Regions from separate parts of the Eleftheria terrae genome, predicted to be linked through region 2. Evidence: predicted binding sites of a transcription regulator. Region 2 holds the regulator's gene; the other holds the start of a gene.
The links. The regulator NrdR, encoded in region 2, represses ribonucleotide reductase genes. The targets are predictions, from matches to a motif close to CACNANATNTNGTG.

Region 1 (7,993 bases), 480 kb from region 2:
GAGGTGCAGGGCGGCCGCTTCCGGCAGGACTTGTTCTATCGCCTCAACGTCATCCAGATCCGTGTGCCGGCCCTGCGCGAGCGGCTGGAAGACCTGCCGCAGATCTGCGACCGCCTGCTCGCCCGCATCGCGCAGGACGCCGACGTCTGGCCGCCGCCACGCCTGACCCAGGCCGCGCTGGCCCACCTCGGCCGCTATCCCTTCCCGGGGAATGTGCGGGAGCTGGAGAACCTGTTGCATCGTGCGGTCGCCCTGTCGGGCGGCGAGTGGATCGACGTGGTTGACCTGGCGCTGCCGCACGCCGTCTTCAACGAGGTGCCGCCGCCCGAACCCGAACCGGTCGCCGCACTGGCCCCCATCGCGCCGACGCCGGTGGAGCCGGCCATGCCCGTGCCGGCCGCCGCGCCGGTGGAGGCGCCGGCGGTTCCGCTGCCGAACGACCTGGCCGCCTACCTCGACGCGGTGGAGCGCGACATCCTGATCCGTGCGCTGGAGCGCCATCGCTTCAACCGTACCGCGGCCGGCGCAAGCCTGGGCCTGTCGCTGCGGCAGATGCGCTACCGCATGGCCCGCCTCGGCGTGCTGGTGGCGGAGCACGGCGTGGCGGTCGAGTCGGACGAGGGCTGAGAGGCCAGCGGCCTCCTGTGGCAATGGGCGTGATGCAGGCCGGCGACATGCTGTGGCAGGACGGCTGGTTCGGCCCCGCACGCCGGCTGCCCTCGCCCAACTTCGGCCCGCGCCCGGCAGGCGCCAGCATCGACCTGGTGGTGCTGCATTCCATCAGCCTGCCGCCCGGACGCTACGGCGGCCCCGAGATCGAGCAGCTGTTCACGAACCGCCTCGACTGGGACGCGCATCCCTACTTCGACCAGATCCGCGGCATGGAGGTGTCGGCGCACTTCGTGATTCGCCGCGACGGCGAGCTGCTGCAGTTCGTGTCGTGCGAGCAGCGCGCCTGGCATGCCGGCCGCTCCTCGTTTCAGGGGCGTGAAAACTGCAACGACTACTCCATCGGCGTCGAACTCGAAGGTCTCGAGGACGAGCCCTTCACCGGCCCGCAGTACGCCTGCCTGGTGCCGCTGCTGCAGGCCCTGCGGCAGCGCTACCCGGTGGCGCATGTCGCGGGGCACGAGCATGTGGCGCCAGGGCGCAAGCGCGACCCCGGTGCGGCCTTCGACTGGCAGGCGCTGGTGCTCTCGCTCGGCTGGCCGGCCACCTGCTTTCCCTTCGCCCCTGCCGGCAGTGACGTCACTGCCGCCGCTCCCGCACCCGGCGACTTCCATCGCCGCTGAGGCGGCCCTCTTCATCGCCTTGCAGCAAGGACGCGGCACGCACCGCGTTTTGCTTCGCATCGCAAGCATTGGCGCGGGCCTCGCTGCGGCACGCCAAGCCTGGTGCGGCCTGGCGCGGAAGTGAGTATTGCGGTGGCCGCCGAAGGCAAAAAACGGCCTCTTCGTCAAGCCCCTGCATTCCTGACGCGGACGCTATGGCTAGTGTGTTGAAGCCTGCTCGCCCCCTAGCTATAGTGTTCGTGTTATCCTCGCGCCCTCGCAAAAAATCAGCCCAGACAACAGCCCGCATGCGGGCCGACAGGCACGAAACCGCTGCCATGCAGGGGTCCTGTCGCAGCCGGGCGTCGAAGACCAACACCCGCATTCACGCCACCAGCCGCCGTCTCGGCGGCGCATCGCCTGGATGCTTTCGATATTCGTTGAGTGAAGCACATAGAAGGGGTATTCATGCAGACCGTCAGCACCAGCACCGAAGCTCAAGCGGCCGGCCACGCGCCGGGCGCCACGCGCCCCGTCGCGCCCGGCGCCTCGGCCTATGCCGCCTACCAGATCATTCGTCGCAACGGTGCGGTGGTGTCCTTCGAGCCGAACAAGATCGCCGTCGCGATGATGAAGGCCTTCCTCGCGGTGCACGGCACCCAGGGTGCCGCGTCCGCCAGCGTGCGCGAGACGGTCGACGGCCTGACCGAGAACGTGGTGCGGGCGCTGCTGCGCTCCCGCCCGAGCGGCGGCACCTTCCATATTGAAGATGTGCAGGATCACGTCGAGCTGGCGCTGATGCGCGGCGGCCACCACGAGATCGCGCGTGCCTACGTGCTGTACCGCGAGCGCCGCTCGCAGGAGCGCGCGCGCCAGGGCGAGCTGCCCGCCGCCGCTGCCGAGCCGACGCTGACGGTGCTGGACGGTGGCCAGCGCGTGCCGCTGGACCTGGGCAAGCTGCAGGCGCTGATCGAGTCGGCCTGCGCCGGCCTGGGCGCCGACGTCAAGCCGGAGCCGATCTTTGCCGAGACCAAGCGCAACCTGTACGACGGCGTGCCGATGGAAGAGGTGTTCAAGGCCTCCATCCTGGCGGCCCGCACGCTGATCGAGAAGGACCCCGGCTACACCAACGCCACCGCGCGCCTGTTGCTGCACACCATCCGCAAGGAGACGCTGGGCGAGGAAACCACCCACGAGCAGATGCACGAGCGCTATGCCGAGTACTTCCCGACCTTCGTGAAGAAGGGGGTGGACGCGGAGCTGCTGGACGAGAAGCTGCTGCAGTACGACCTGAAGCGCCTGGGCGAGGCCCTCAAGGCCGATCGCGACCTGCAGTTCGACTACCTCGGCCTGCAGACGCTGTACGACCGCTATTTCCTGCACATCGACAGCCAGCGCATCGAACTGCCGCAGGCATTTTTCATGCGCGTGGCCATGGGCCTGGCGCTCAACGAGATCGACCGCGAGGCGCGCGCGATCGAGTTCTACGAAGTGCTGTCGAGCTTCGACTTCATGTCGAGCACCCCGACCCTCTTCAACGCCGGCACCCGCCGTTCGCAGCTGTCGAGCTGCTACCTGACCACGGTGCCTGACGACCTGGACGGCATCTACGAGGCCATCAAGGAAAACGCGCTGCTGTCGAAGTTCGCCGGCGGCCTGGGCAACGACTGGACCCGGGTGCGCGCGCTGGGCTCGCACATCAAGGGCACCAACGGCAAGAGCCAGGGTGTCGTGCCCTTCCTGAAGGTGGTCAACGACACCGCGGTGGCGGTCAACCAGGGCGGCAAGCGCAAGGGCGCGGTCTGCGCCTACCTGGAGAGCTGGCACCTGGACGTCGAGGAATTCTTGGAGCTGCGCAAGAACACCGGCGACGACCGCCGCCGCACCCACGACATGAACACGGCGAACTGGATTCCCGACCTGTTCATGCGCCGCGTGATGGAGAACGGCGAATGGACGCTGTTCTCGCCCGCCACCTGCCCGGACCTGCACGACAAGTTCGGCCGCGACTTCGAGGAAGCCTACACGCGCTACGAGGACAAGGTGGCACGCGGCGAGATCAAGCTGTTCAAGAAGGTGCGCGCGGTCGACCTGTGGCGCCGCATGCTGTCGATGCTGTTCGAGACCGGCCACCCCTGGATCACGTTCAAGGACGCCTGCAACGTGCGCTCGCCGCAGCAGCACGTCGGTGTCGTGCACTCCTCCAACCTGTGCACCGAGATCACCCTGAACACCAATGACGGCGAAATCGCGGTCTGCAACCTGGGCTCGGTGAACCTGTCGCGTCACATCAAGGACGGCGGCATCGATCACGACAAGCTGAAGAAGACGGTGGCGACGGCGATGCGCATGCTCGACAACGTCATCGACATCAACTACTACGCCGTGAAGAAGGCGCGCGACTCCAACATGCGCCACCGTCCGGTGGGCCTGGGTGTGATGGCCTTCCAGGACAGCCTGTACGAGCTGCGCATCCCCTACGCCAGCCAGGCGGCGGTGGAGTTCGCCGACCGCTCGATGGAAGCGCTGTGCTACTACGCCTACTGGGCCTCGACCGAGCTGGCAGCCGAGCGCGGGCGCTACTCCAGCTACCGCGGCTCGCTGTGGGACCGCGGCATCCTGCCGATCGACTCGCTCGACCTGCTGGCCGAGCAGCGCGGCGGCTATGTCGAGGTCGACCGCAGCCGCACGATGGACTGGGACGCGCTGCGCGCCCGCATCCAGCAGTACGGCATGCGCAACTCCAACTGCGTGGCGATCGCGCCGACCGCGACCATCTCGAACATCGTCGGCGTGGATGCGTCGATCGAGCCCTGCTTCGGCAACTTGTCGGTCAAGTCCAACCTGTCGGGCGAATTCACCGTCATCAACGAGTTCCTCGTGCGCGACCTGAAGCAGCTCGGCCTGTGGGACGACGTGATGGTGATGGACCTCAAGCACTTCGACGGTTCGCTGCGCCGCATCGACCGGGTGCCCGAGGACCTGAAGCAGCTGTACGCGACCGCGTTCGAAATCGAACCCGCCTGGCTGGTGGAAGCGGCCGCACGTCGTCAGAAGTGGATCGACCAGGCGCAGTCGCTCAACATCTACATGGCCGGTGCGTCGGGCAAGAAGCTCGACGACACCTACAAGCTGGCCTGGACGCGCGGCCTGAAGACCACCTACTACCTGCGCACCATCGGCGCGACGCATGCCGAGAAGTCCACCATCAAGGCGGGCCAGCTCAATGCGGTGCCGACGCAAGGCGGCTCCGTCGGTGGCTACTCGGCAGTGGATGCAGCCGCTGCTGCAGCGCAGGCGCAGATCGCTGCGGCCGTGGCCAGCGAGCCGGCCACCGACGTGAAGTTCTGCGCCATCGACGACCCCACTTGCGAGGCTTGCCAGTAAGGCAAGGCCCGTGAGCGATGCGAGCCGCACGGGCTTGCATCGCTCACTGCCCGAGGGCGATCACACACCTCGGGCAGTACATCGATTGCGATGTCGATTCGCGTGTCTCATCAGGCGCTTGAAGCGATGCACGACCGCAACAAGTTCGTCGTGCGAATGTCAAGAAGTGCTTGGTGTTTGAACACAACACTCTCATAATTCACCGCTACAGGATGTCCACCATGTTGGCCTGGGAAGAAGAAGTCACTCCCTCGAATCATCAATCGACGAGCACCGCGCACAACCTCACCAGTGAAGCGCGGGCCATGTCCCCGTCGCCCCAACATCCGGTGTCTTCCTTCCCCACCTCTTCCTCCACGGCGGCAACGCAAGCTGCACATGCCGCATCGGCTGCATCGAGCCAGGTGCGCGCGAGCAGCGAGCGTCGCGTGAACGTCGCCGACAAGCGCATCATCAACGGCCAGACGGACGTCAACCAGCTGGTGCCCTTCAAGTACAAGTGGGCCTGGGAGAAGTACCTCGCGACCTGCGCGAACCACTGGATGCCGCAAGAGGTGAACATGTCGCGCGACATTGCGACATGGAAGGACCCCAACGGCCTGACCGACGACGAGCGCCGCATCATCAAGCGCAACCTCGGCTTCTTCGTCACTGCCGACTCGCTGGCCGCCAACAACATCGTGCTGGGCACCTACCGCCACATCACGGCGCCCGAGTGCCGGCAGTTCCTGCTGCGCCAGGCGTTCGAGGAGGCGATCCACACGCACGCCTACCAGTACATCGTCGAGTCGCTGGGCCTGGACGAGAGCGAGATCTTCAACGCCTACCACGAGGTGGCGTCGATCCGCGACAAGGACGAGTTCCTGATCCCGTTCATCGACAAGATCATGGACCTCAACTTCCACACCGGCACGCCCGAGAACGACCAGCAGCTGCTGAAGTCGCTCATCGTGTTCGCCTGCCTGATGGAAGGCCTGTTCTTCTACGTCGGCTTCACGCAGATCCTGGCGCTGGGCCGCCAGAACAAGATGACCGGCGCTGCCGAGCAGTACCAGTACATCCTGCGCGACGAGTCCATGCACTGCAACTTCGGCATCGACCTGATCAACCAGATCAAGCTGGAGAACCCGCACCTGTGGACGCCGGAGTTCAAGGCCGAGATCAAGGCGCTGTTCCTGAAGGCGGTGGAGCTGGAGTACCGCTATGCCGAGGACACCATGCCGCGTGGCGTGCTGGGCCTCAACGCTTCGATGTTCAAGGGCTATCTGCGCTATATCGCGAACCGGCGCGCCACGCAGATCGGCCTGGAGGAGCTCTTCCCGAACGAGGAAAACCCGTTCCCGTGGATGAGCGAAATGATCGACCTGAAGAAAGAGCGCAATTTCTTCGAGACCCGCGTCATCGAGTACCAGTCCGGTGGCGCGCTGTCTTGGGATTGAAGCGCGGGCACGAACGCTGCTCTCCAGGTCATGATGAAGAGATCAAGATTTGCAGCCAGTGACCAGCGGACTCAGAAACCGCAGGCACTGTCTGCCACCCCATTCACCGTACCAGGGCGTCTCTCCAAGACAGTCCAACGGGCGGTGAATCGCTGCGCTGTATCGAGCGGCGCAGTGATCTTTGCAACTTGATCAAGGAGAATCGATATGGCAACTGCAAAGAAAGCGGCCGCGAAGAAGGCTGCTCCCGCGAAGAAGGCCGCACCGGCCAAGAAGGTCGCCGCCAAGAAGGCAGCACCGGCGAAGAAGGCCGCTGCACCGGCGAAGAAGGCCGCTGTGAAGAAGGTCGCTGCGAAGAAGGCAGCACCGGCGAAGAAGGTTGCTGCGAAGAAGGCAGCGCCGGCCAAGAAGGTCGCCGCCAAGAAGGCAGCACCGGCGAAGAAGGTCGCGGCCAAGAAGGTCGTTGCCAAGAAGGCCGCTGCTCCGGCGAAGAAGGCCGCACCGGCCAAGAAGGCTGCTGCGAAGAAGGTCGCGACCAAGACCGCCGCTGCCAAGAAGCCGGCTGCCAAGAAGGCCGCTGCCAAGAAGGCTGCGAAGAAGCCCGCTGCGAAGAAGGCTGCTGCTGCGCCTGCTGCGGCTCCTGCGACGAAACCGGCCGCTGCTCCGGCTGCGAAGACCACGCTCAGCCCTCAGGCGGCCTGGCCCTTCCCGACCGGCGCGAAGCCCTGAGTCGTCCCAGCGCACTCTCAAGCCCGGCTCCGGCCGGGTTTTTTCATGGCGGCTCACAGCATGCCGAGCGGAGGTTCCCCGGTGGCGGAATGGCCGAGTTATCTGCGACGCAGCAGGCAGGGGCTGGAGATCGACCTCAGCGTGATTCCGAATGCCCGGCGCACCGAGCTGGTCGGCCTGCACGACGGTGCCTTGCGCCTTCGCCTGCAGGCTCCACCGGTCGACGGCAAGGCCAACGAAGCGGTGCTGCGGTGGCTGGCTGAGCGCCTGCAGCTGCCGCGCCAGCGGCTGGAACTGCTGCGCGGGCACAGCCACCGCCGCAAGACCGTGCTGGTGGCGTATGAGGGCGATGCGACGGTGTTGATCGAGCAGCTGCAGCCGCCGGCCTGACAGCCGTGCCCGCCAAGGGCGACAGCGGCCATGCCGTGCTGCGCAGCAGCGCGAGCGGGCCCGCCGGGGCCGGTGCGACCCCTGGGCTGGCTGGCAGGTGGCGGCGAGCCGGCCTCTGCCACGGCCACCCGCGCTGCAGCCTCAGCCGCGCATCACGGCGCGGCGCCCGGCCGGCGGCACGCCGGTCGCTCTGCCTGCGGCGCCTCCGGGGCCTTTTTGTTCCGCGGCAGCGTCAGTCGTCCAGGGCCAGCGCCGCACGATCCAGCGTGTGGTTCTGCGGTCCGTTGCAGGCGATCTTGATGGCGCCCACCCGGTTGCCCAGCTCGGCGCAGCGCTTGAGGCTCCAGCCGCGCTCCAGGCCGTAGAGCAGGGCGCCGCGGAAGGCGTCGCCGCAGCCCGTGGGGTCGACCACGCTGGTGGCCTTGATGCCGGGCACCCGCTCGGCCCGGCCTTGTGTCCAGACTTCGCAGCCCTCGGCGCCCAGCGTCACGACCACGCCCTGCAGGTGCGAGCTCGACAGCTCCGCGAGGCTCTGGCCGGTGCGCTCGGTCAGCAGCTTGGCTTCGTAGTCGTTGACGGCGACCCAGGTGGCCAGCGAAACGAAGCGCCGCAGTTCCTCGCCGTTGAACATGGGCAGGCCCTGGCCCGGATCGAAGATGAAGGGAATGCCGGCGGCCGCCAGCTGCTCGGCATGGCTCAGCATGGCCTCGCGGCCGTCCGGCGCGATGATGGCCAGCTTCACGTCGTCGCGGCGCTGCAGCTCGGTCTCGTGCGCGA
Region 2 (7,993 bases):
AGCCCGCGACCGATGAGGTGCCCGGCGGCGACCCTGCGTACTGGCAGCACCTGACGCAGTTCACCGTCGGCCTGGGCGTCAAGGGCACCCTCGATCCGAAGAAGGACTTGCTCGCGCTGACCAAGGGCACCAAGTCCTGGACGGACGACGAGATTGATGACCTGTGGCACGCCGCCGTGAACTCACGTGGCCGCTTCTTCTCCGCCACGAATTCGGGCGAGCTCGCCAAGGCCATTTCCAGCGCGCTGGGTTCGGCGGCGGGTCGTGATGGGCTGAAGGAAGCGGGTGTGGCGTCGGCCGGTCCCATCCTGCAGGATGGCAACCGCAAGTACGTGCCCAGCTATACCTCGGTCAAGTGGACTGGAGAGCTGGAGGCGTTCTCTCTCGACGCGAACGGCGTGGCGGGCAGCACGCCCCTGTGGAAGGCGAGCGAAAAGCTGCCGGCCCACGGACTGCGCCAGATCTACACCTGGGACGCCGTCAACAAGAAGGTCGTGCCCTTCACCTGGGCCGGCATGCCGGACGCGACCCGCAAGCTGATCGGCACTGATGTGTCCGAATCCCTGGTCAATTACCTTCGCGGCGACACGTCGAACGAAGGTACTGAAACCACCAACTTCCGGATTCGCGCCGGGAAATTGCCGGACTTCGTCAACTCGCCTCCTTCCCTGGTGGGCGGCAACGTCGACATGTTCTACGAAACGCTGCCGATCGGCGGCAAGACGTATCGCGAGTATGTCGACGCGAAGAAGAAGCGCGACCCGGTGATCTTCCTCGGAGGCAACGGCGGCATGCTGCATGCGTTCCGCGACACGCTGGTCACGCCGGCGCCGGCCAATGCAGGAACTGAAGTGTTCGCCTATGTGCCGAACGCCGTGCTGCCGAACCTGTCGAAGCTCTCGAAGAAGGACTACGGCACCGCAGCGAACTACCACCAGTTCTTCGTCGACGGCCCGCTGACCGAGGCGGATGCCTATCTCAATGGCAGCTGGACCAATGTGCTGGTCGGCACGCTGGGGGCCGGCGGCAAGGGCCTGTTCGCGCTGCGGCTTGACAAGGACAACATCGCGGCCAACCTCAACGCCAGCTCGGTGATGTGGGAGCTGTCGAGCGCCAACGACGCCGACATCGGCTACATGAACGGCGACGCCCAGATCGGCGTGCTGGCTGACGGCAGCTGGAAGGTCTTCATTGGCAATGGCAGCTTCAGCACCAACGGCCGTGCGGTTCTGCTGGTGATCGACCTGGCGACGGGGGCCATCTCCAAGCTGATCGCCGGTACGGCCGGCGGCAACGGGTTGGGCGGCGTGCGCCTGATCAAGGATGCCAAGCAACAAGTGATCGGCGTGTATGCCGGCGATCTCCAGGGCAACCTGTGGCGTTTCGACTTCGGCACCGGCGTCAGCACCGATTGGAAGGTAGGCCTGGGTGGCAGGCCGCTGTTCACGGCAAGCAGCGGTGGCGTGGCACAGCCGATCACCTCGTCGCCGTCCTACGTGCCGCATGAACAGAACGGCAATGTCGTGCTCTTCGCGACCGGGAAGCTGTCCACGGAAGGCGATCCCGATGACAAGACCGTGCAGGCCGTCTATGGCGTCTGGGACCGCACCAAGGCCGGCGAGACGTCCGCGCTGACGGCAGCCGTCACGCGCGACCAGTTGGTCGAGCAGCGGATCCTGGGTTCCAAGATCGACCCGCTGACCAAGCGAACCTACTATGAGGTCACCTCCAACGATGTGGACTGGAAGGACAAGTCGGGCTGGTTCATGAATTTCAGCATTGAGCAACGCCAGCGTTCGATCTATCCGCCGGTGGTGATCGGTGACTTCGTCTACATCAGCACCATCGTGCCCGCTGCCGCGGCCGGCGAATGCGAGGCCACCGAAGGCAAGGGCTTCAACTTCCTGATGCCGGCCCACGAAGGCGGTCAATACACCAAGGCGCCCGTGCTCGACACGAACGGCGACGGCGTGCTGAACAGCTCCGACCTGAACGCGGCGGGTTTCATCACCCGCCCGGACGGCCGCGGCGTGGTGCTGACCAAGAAGCCGGTCCGCCCCGGCGGCACCGGCGAGCCGGCCAACGGTGCCGACAAGGAAACCGACGTCAGCCTGCAAAACTCGGGCGGCGCCGCGGGCACCGACCCCTTGGGTGAACAGGATGGCAAGGTCTATTGCATCATCAACTGCAAACCGCCGAACACCAATAAGGTGATCAGCGAACGGGTTTGGCGCCGGATCATCAATCCGCCCATCAAGTAACCCATTGGGCAGGCGCACAATATGGCCATGAAAGCAGTCCCCACCCTCCTGGCCCGCGCCCCCCGCGCGGGGCGCGGCTTCACGCTGATCGAGCTGATGATCGTCGTGGCCATCATCGGCATCCTGGCGGCCATCGCCTACCCGAGCTTCAGCGAACAGGTGAAGCGCGGGCGGCGGGCCGATGCGCAGGCCGCCTTGATGGAAGGCGCGCAATACATGCAGCGCTATTACTCGGCGAACAGCACCTATGTGAACGGGGTGCTCCCGCTCAACCAGTCTCCGCGCGAGGGCACGGCGGTGTACGAGGTCGCCGTCGACGATGCAGAAACGACGCCTCGCAGCTACGTCCTGAAAGCGAAGCCAACGGCGGGCGGTTCGATGGCCGATGACAAATGCGGCACGCTGGTTCTTGACAGCAGGGGCCGTCGCCAGATCGAAGACGGCGCCGAAGGTGTCAAAGCCTCCGACTGCTGGCGCTGAGAAGCACTGATCGCGCGGGCCGCAGGCTGACGCATCAGACCGAGCGAAGAATCCCAACAAAAAACGCCCTGCAATCGCAGGGCGCTTTTTATTGGCGGTGCCGGCAAGAGGCGCAGGGGAGGGCGCCGCCGGCAGGCTGGCGGATTCAGATCTCCTTGATCAGGCGACTGAACTCATCCACATCCTCGAAGCTGCGGTACACCGACGCGAACCGCACGTAGGCCACCTTGTCGAGCTTCTTGAGCTCGCGCATCACGAACTCGCCCAGCTTGGAGCTGGCGACTTCGCGCATGCCGCTGGAACGCAGCTTCTGCTCGATGCGCTGCAGCGCGGCATCGATCTGCTCCAGGCTCACCGGCCGCTTGCGCAAGGCGAGCGTCATCGACGCTCGAATCTTGGCCGGATCGAACTCCGCACGGCTGCCGTCCTTCTTCACCACCGCCGGCATGGTCACCTCGGCCCGCTCGTACGTGGTGAACCGGGTGTCACAGGACAGGCAGCGCCGGCGACGGCGAATGACATCCCCCTCGTCGGACTCGCGCGTCTCGACGACCTGGCTCTCTTCGTGGCCGCAGAACGGGCAGCGCATGGCGAGGGGGTGGTGTCAGTTCAACGGTAGACCGGGAAGCGCCGGGTCAGCGCATTGACCTTCTCGCGCACGGCGGCGATGTTGGCCTCGTCGCGCGGCTTGTCCAGCACGTCGGCGATCAGATGCGCCGTCTGCACCGCCTCGGCTTCGGTGAAGCCGCGGGTGGTCATGGCTGGCGAGCCCAGGCGGATGCCGCTGGTCACCATCGGCTTTTCGGGGTCGTTCGGGATGCCGTTCTTGTTGCAAGTGATGTGGGCCTGGCCGAGCAGTGCCTCGGCTTCCTTGCCCGTCATGCCCTTGGCGCGCAGGTCCACCAGCATCACGTGGCTTTCGGTGCGGCCGCTGACAATGCGCAGGCCGCGCTCGATCAGGGTGCTTGCCATTGCCTGCGCGTTCTTGACCACCTGTTGCTGGTAGGCCTTGAACTCGGGGGACAGGGCCTCCTTGAAGGCCACCGCCTTGGCCGCGATCACGTGCATCAGCGGCCCGCCCTGGATGCCGGGGAAGATGGCGCTGTTGATCTGCTTGGCCACCTGGTCCTTCATCAGGATGATGCCGCCGCGCGGGCCGCGCAGGCTCTTGTGGGTGGTGGAGGTCACCACATCCGCAAACGGCACCGGGTTGGGGTAGACGCCGCCGGCGATCAGGCCGGCATAGTGCGCCATGTCCACCATGAAGTAGGCGCCCACCGCCTTGGCGACACGCGAGAAGCGCTCGAAGTCGATGCGCAGGCTGTAGGCCGAGGCGCCCGCGATGATGAGCTTGGGCTTGTGCTCGTGGGCCAGCCGCTCCATCGCGTCGTAGTCGATCTCTTCCTTGTCGTTCAGGCCGTAGCTGACCACCTTGAACCACTTGCCGGACATGTTCAGCGGCATGCCGTGTGTCAGGTGGCCGCCTTCTGCGAGGCTCATGCCCATGATGGTGTCGCCGGGCTGCAGCAGGCCGAAGAACACACCCTGGTTGGCCTGCGAGCCGGAATTGGGCTGCACGTTGGCATGCTCGGCGCCGAACAGCTGCTTCAGCCGGTCGATGGCGATTTGCTCCACCACGTCGACATATTCACAGCCGCCGTAGTAGCGCTTGCCGGGATAGCCTTCGGCGTACTTGTTGGTCAGCTGGGTGCCCTGCGCGGCCATCACGGCCGGCGAGGCGTAGTTCTCGGAAGCGATCAGCTCGATGTGCTCTTCCTGGCGCTGGTTTTCCTTTTGGATGGCAGCCCACAGCTCGGCATCGATGTTCGGCAGGGTGGAAACGGTGCGGTCAAACATTTGGCAGTCCTCTTCGGTGCGAGAAGTCCCTCGTCGATACGGCAGCGCCGCCACGGCGGCGCCGATCGATCGGAAGGCTGCCCAGGCGAACGGCTGAACGGCAGCGGTGTGCCGGCCGCACTTCCCGGTGGTTCGCCACCTCGGACGCTCCCGCAGGCAGGGGTCCTATCGCCAGTTGTGCAGCCCGGCAAGTGTAATGGATATCCCCGCAGCCAGCCGCCGTGGCGCGTCAAGCTGGGCGGTCGCCGCACCGGCGCGGTGCGTTGTGCGCCCGCGTGTGGCTGCCGCTCGATGCCGCGCGTCAATGAAAACGGCCCGCAACGGGCCGGCTTGCTATGGCGGCAGGCAGGGCTGCCAAAGGGGTCAACGCACCAGGGCCAGTTGCTCTGGCTCGCCGGCCTCGGTGGCAGGCACCTCCGCGGTCGCAGGCGCAGAGGCTGGTGCCGGCGCGTGCACCGCCTGCAGCATCTGAGGGGCGGACACCGGCACCTGGCGACCGGCCGCGACATTGCGCAAGTGCGCCTGCTCCGACAGCACCTTGGCCGCATAGCCGCCGTCGTCCTGCAGGTTGGCGGCGCCGACGTAGTAGCGCAGCCCGCCTTCCAGGCTGCCGGCGCGCGCAATGCATTCCTTCAGCACCTGCACGCCAACCCGCAGGTTGGTGACTGGATCGAAGGCCGCGTGGTTGCCGCCGAAGCGCTCGTACTTGTCGTCATGCACGCGGGTCATCACCTGCATCAGGCCCTGCGCGCCGACCGAGCTCTGGGCAAAGGGATTGAAGCTCGATTCGACCGCCATGATGGCCAGGATCAACGTCGGCTCGATCCCGGTGCGCCCGCCGACGTGCCACGCTTCCTTCACCAGCCGTGCCACCGGCTCCGGCGCCACCCGGTAGCGGCGCGACAGCCACTGGGCCACGGCCGCCTGCTGCCGGGTCAGCTCGGAAGGATCGACCGCCGTCGCACGCTGGATGGCCTCGGGCTCCATCATGCTGGCCAGGAAGGCCTCGGGCGATGCTTCCACGCGCGCTTCCTGGCGCGCCTGCAGCCAGCCGAGTGCCTGCATCTCCAGCGCATGCCGGAGGTCGGCACGACCGGCGAAGAACAGGGCGCCGGCCAGAACCACCAGGCCCACGAATGCCAGGCCGTTGTGGCAGATCTCCAGCAAGCCATGGCCCACGTCTTGACAGAACACCGCCACTGAGGCGGCGCTTGCGGTGCAGGCGCGGCCAACCGCGGCTTGCACTGAGTCCCACGCTGTCATGTCACTCCTTTCCTTCCGCCGGACCGGCATCGCACAGGCTCCATGGAGCAGGGCGGCCGGACCCGACAGCGATAATGCGCCGCGTCTACGCTAGGCGTCTCCGCAGAAGGCGGGACGCGGACGGCGGCTGATTGCATCGGCAGCGTCGCACCGGGTGACCGGTGCGGGTAATCCCTTGGGTGGGGAACGGGCGGATTCTATGGAGGCCGCTCATAACCAGTCAAGCATTTAGAAATAGCTTTTAATTCCTCTTCGTTATGAAGTATCGGGATCTGCGTGAGTTTGTTCACGGCCTGGAGTCGCTCGGGGAGCTCAAGCGCGTGGGTGAGCCAGTCTCCACTCGGCTGGAGATGACGGCCCTCGGCGACCGCGTGCTGAAAGCCGGCGGCCCGGCACTGCTGTTCGAGCAGCCGGTGGGGCACCGCATCCCGGTGCTGGCGAATCTGTTCGGTACCCCCAAACGTGTGGCCCTGGGGATGGGCGCCGAGGACGTCTCCGAGTTGCGGCAGATCGGACAGCTGCTGGCCACCCTGAAGGAGCCAGAGCCGCCGCGCGGCCTGAAAGACGCCGGGCGGCTGCTGCAGATGGGCAAGGCCTTGTGGGACATGAAGCCGGCCGAGCGGCGCTCTGCGCCGTGCCAAGAAGAGGTGTGGCAGGGCGAGGAGGTCGACCTTGGCCGCCTGCCCGTGCAGCATTGCTGGCCCGGCGACGTGGCGCCGCTGGTCACCTGGGGTCTGGTCATCACCCGCGGACCTCAGCAGGTGCCGCAGCCGCGGCGGCGACAGAACCTGGGCATCTACCGGCAGCAGGTGATCGGGCGCCGCCAGCTCATCATGCGCTGGCTGGCTCACCGGGGCGGGGCACTCGATTTCCGCGAGTTCGCGCTTGCCAACCCCGGTCAGCCCTTCCCGATCGCGGTGGCGCTGGGCGCTGACCCGGCCACTATCCTCGGCGCGGTCACGCCAGTGCCCGACAGCCTCAGCGAGTACCAATTCGCGGGCTTGCTGCGTGGCAGCCGCACCGAGGTGGTCGCCTGTGGCGTCGGTGAAGGAGAGGCACGCCTTCAGGTGCCGGCCAGTGCCGAGATCGTGCTGGAAGGCCACATCCCGGTGGCTCCGCCGGGTTTCGAGGGCCACTCCGAGCATGGGGTGCCGGTGAAGGAAAAAGGCGGCTACCTTCATGCGCTGGAAGGCCCCTATGGAGACCACACGGGCTACTACAACGAGCAAGACTGGTTTCCGGTGTTCGAGGTCCAGCGCATCACGATGCGCCAGAACCCGATCTACCACTCCACCTACACCGGCAAGCCGCCGGACGAGCCGGCCGTGCTCGGCGTGGCCTTGAACGAGGTCTTCGTGCCGATCCTGCAGAAGCAGTTCCCGGAGATCGTCGACTTCTACCTGCCGCCTGAGGGTTGCAGCTACCGGATGGCCATCATCAGCATCAAGAAGAGCTACCCGGGGCATGCCAAGCGCCTGATGTTCGGCCTGTGGAGCTTCCTGCGGCAGTTCATGTACACCAAGTTCATCGTGGTGACCGACGAGGACGTCAACATCCGCGACTGGAAGGACGTGATCTGGGCCATCACCACCCGCGTGGACCCGGGCCGCGACACCACCCTGGTGAGCAACACGCCGATCGACTACCTGGACTTCGCCTCGCCGGTCTCCGGCCTGGGCGGCAAGATGGGACTGGACGCGACCAACAAATGGCCCGGCGAGAGCGACCGTGAATGGGGCCGGCTGATCACGATGGACGTGGAGGTCGAACGCCGGGTGGAGGATCTGTTCGGCCGCCTGATGGCGGGTTGAGCCGACATGACCGCGGGGCACGCACTGCCTGCCCCGCGGCCATCAGCAGCCCCAATGAATTTCTCGCGGTTCATTGGAAAGCCGCACTTGATCAAACCCGGGGGACTGCGTATCTTTGAGTCGTCTGCTTTGCAGGCATTTCAATTGCGCAGTCTCTGCGCGCAGGAGTCCCGGACTTCAAAACTTCGGCGCTCCGATGTGGTGTGAACCACGGCCCCTCCCGGCCTTCGAGGCCCGGAGGGGTTTCTATTTGCAGGGCCCGCGGCGCCGGTGTGTCATTGCATCGAGCGCGACGGCGGTCGCTCGAATCCGTTGCCGCGA

Region 1: N7L95_RS19760 (ribonucleoside-diphosphate reductase subunit alpha) is a predicted target of NrdR. The motif match lies at 1,515-1,528, and genes of this name have one in related genera.

What each region holds. Positions count from the first base shown of each region.
Region 1 covers NZ_CP106951.1:4,413,944-4,421,936, forward strand. Annotated here, with positions in the region: gene N7L95_RS19750 (sigma-54-dependent transcriptional regulator) at 1-627, shown strand, start outside; gene ampD (1,6-anhydro-N-acetylmuramyl-L-alanine amidase AmpD) at 660-1,292, shown strand; gene N7L95_RS19760 (ribonucleoside-diphosphate reductase subunit alpha) at 1,740-4,658, shown strand; gene N7L95_RS19765 (ribonucleotide-diphosphate reductase subunit beta) at 4,880-6,097, shown strand; gene N7L95_RS19770 (histone H1-like DNA-binding protein) at 6,305-6,826, shown strand; gene N7L95_RS19775 (DUF167 domain-containing protein) at 6,887-7,216, shown strand; gene N7L95_RS19780 (carbohydrate kinase family protein) at 7,449-7,993, opposite strand, start outside.
Region 2 covers NZ_CP106951.1:4,891,035-4,899,027, forward strand. Annotated here, with positions in the region: gene N7L95_RS21870 (pilus assembly protein) at 1-2,261, shown strand, start outside; gene N7L95_RS21875 (type IV pilin protein) at 2,289-2,741, shown strand; gene nrdR (transcriptional regulator NrdR) at 2,887-3,330, opposite strand; gene glyA (serine hydroxymethyltransferase) at 3,351-4,598, opposite strand; ZMP/ZTP riboswitch at 4,671-4,787, opposite strand; gene N7L95_RS21890 (lytic transglycosylase domain-containing protein) at 4,962-5,861, opposite strand; gene ubiD (4-hydroxy-3-polyprenylbenzoate decarboxylase) at 6,119-7,672, shown strand; gene N7L95_RS21900 (mechanosensitive ion channel family protein) at 7,948-7,993, opposite strand, start outside.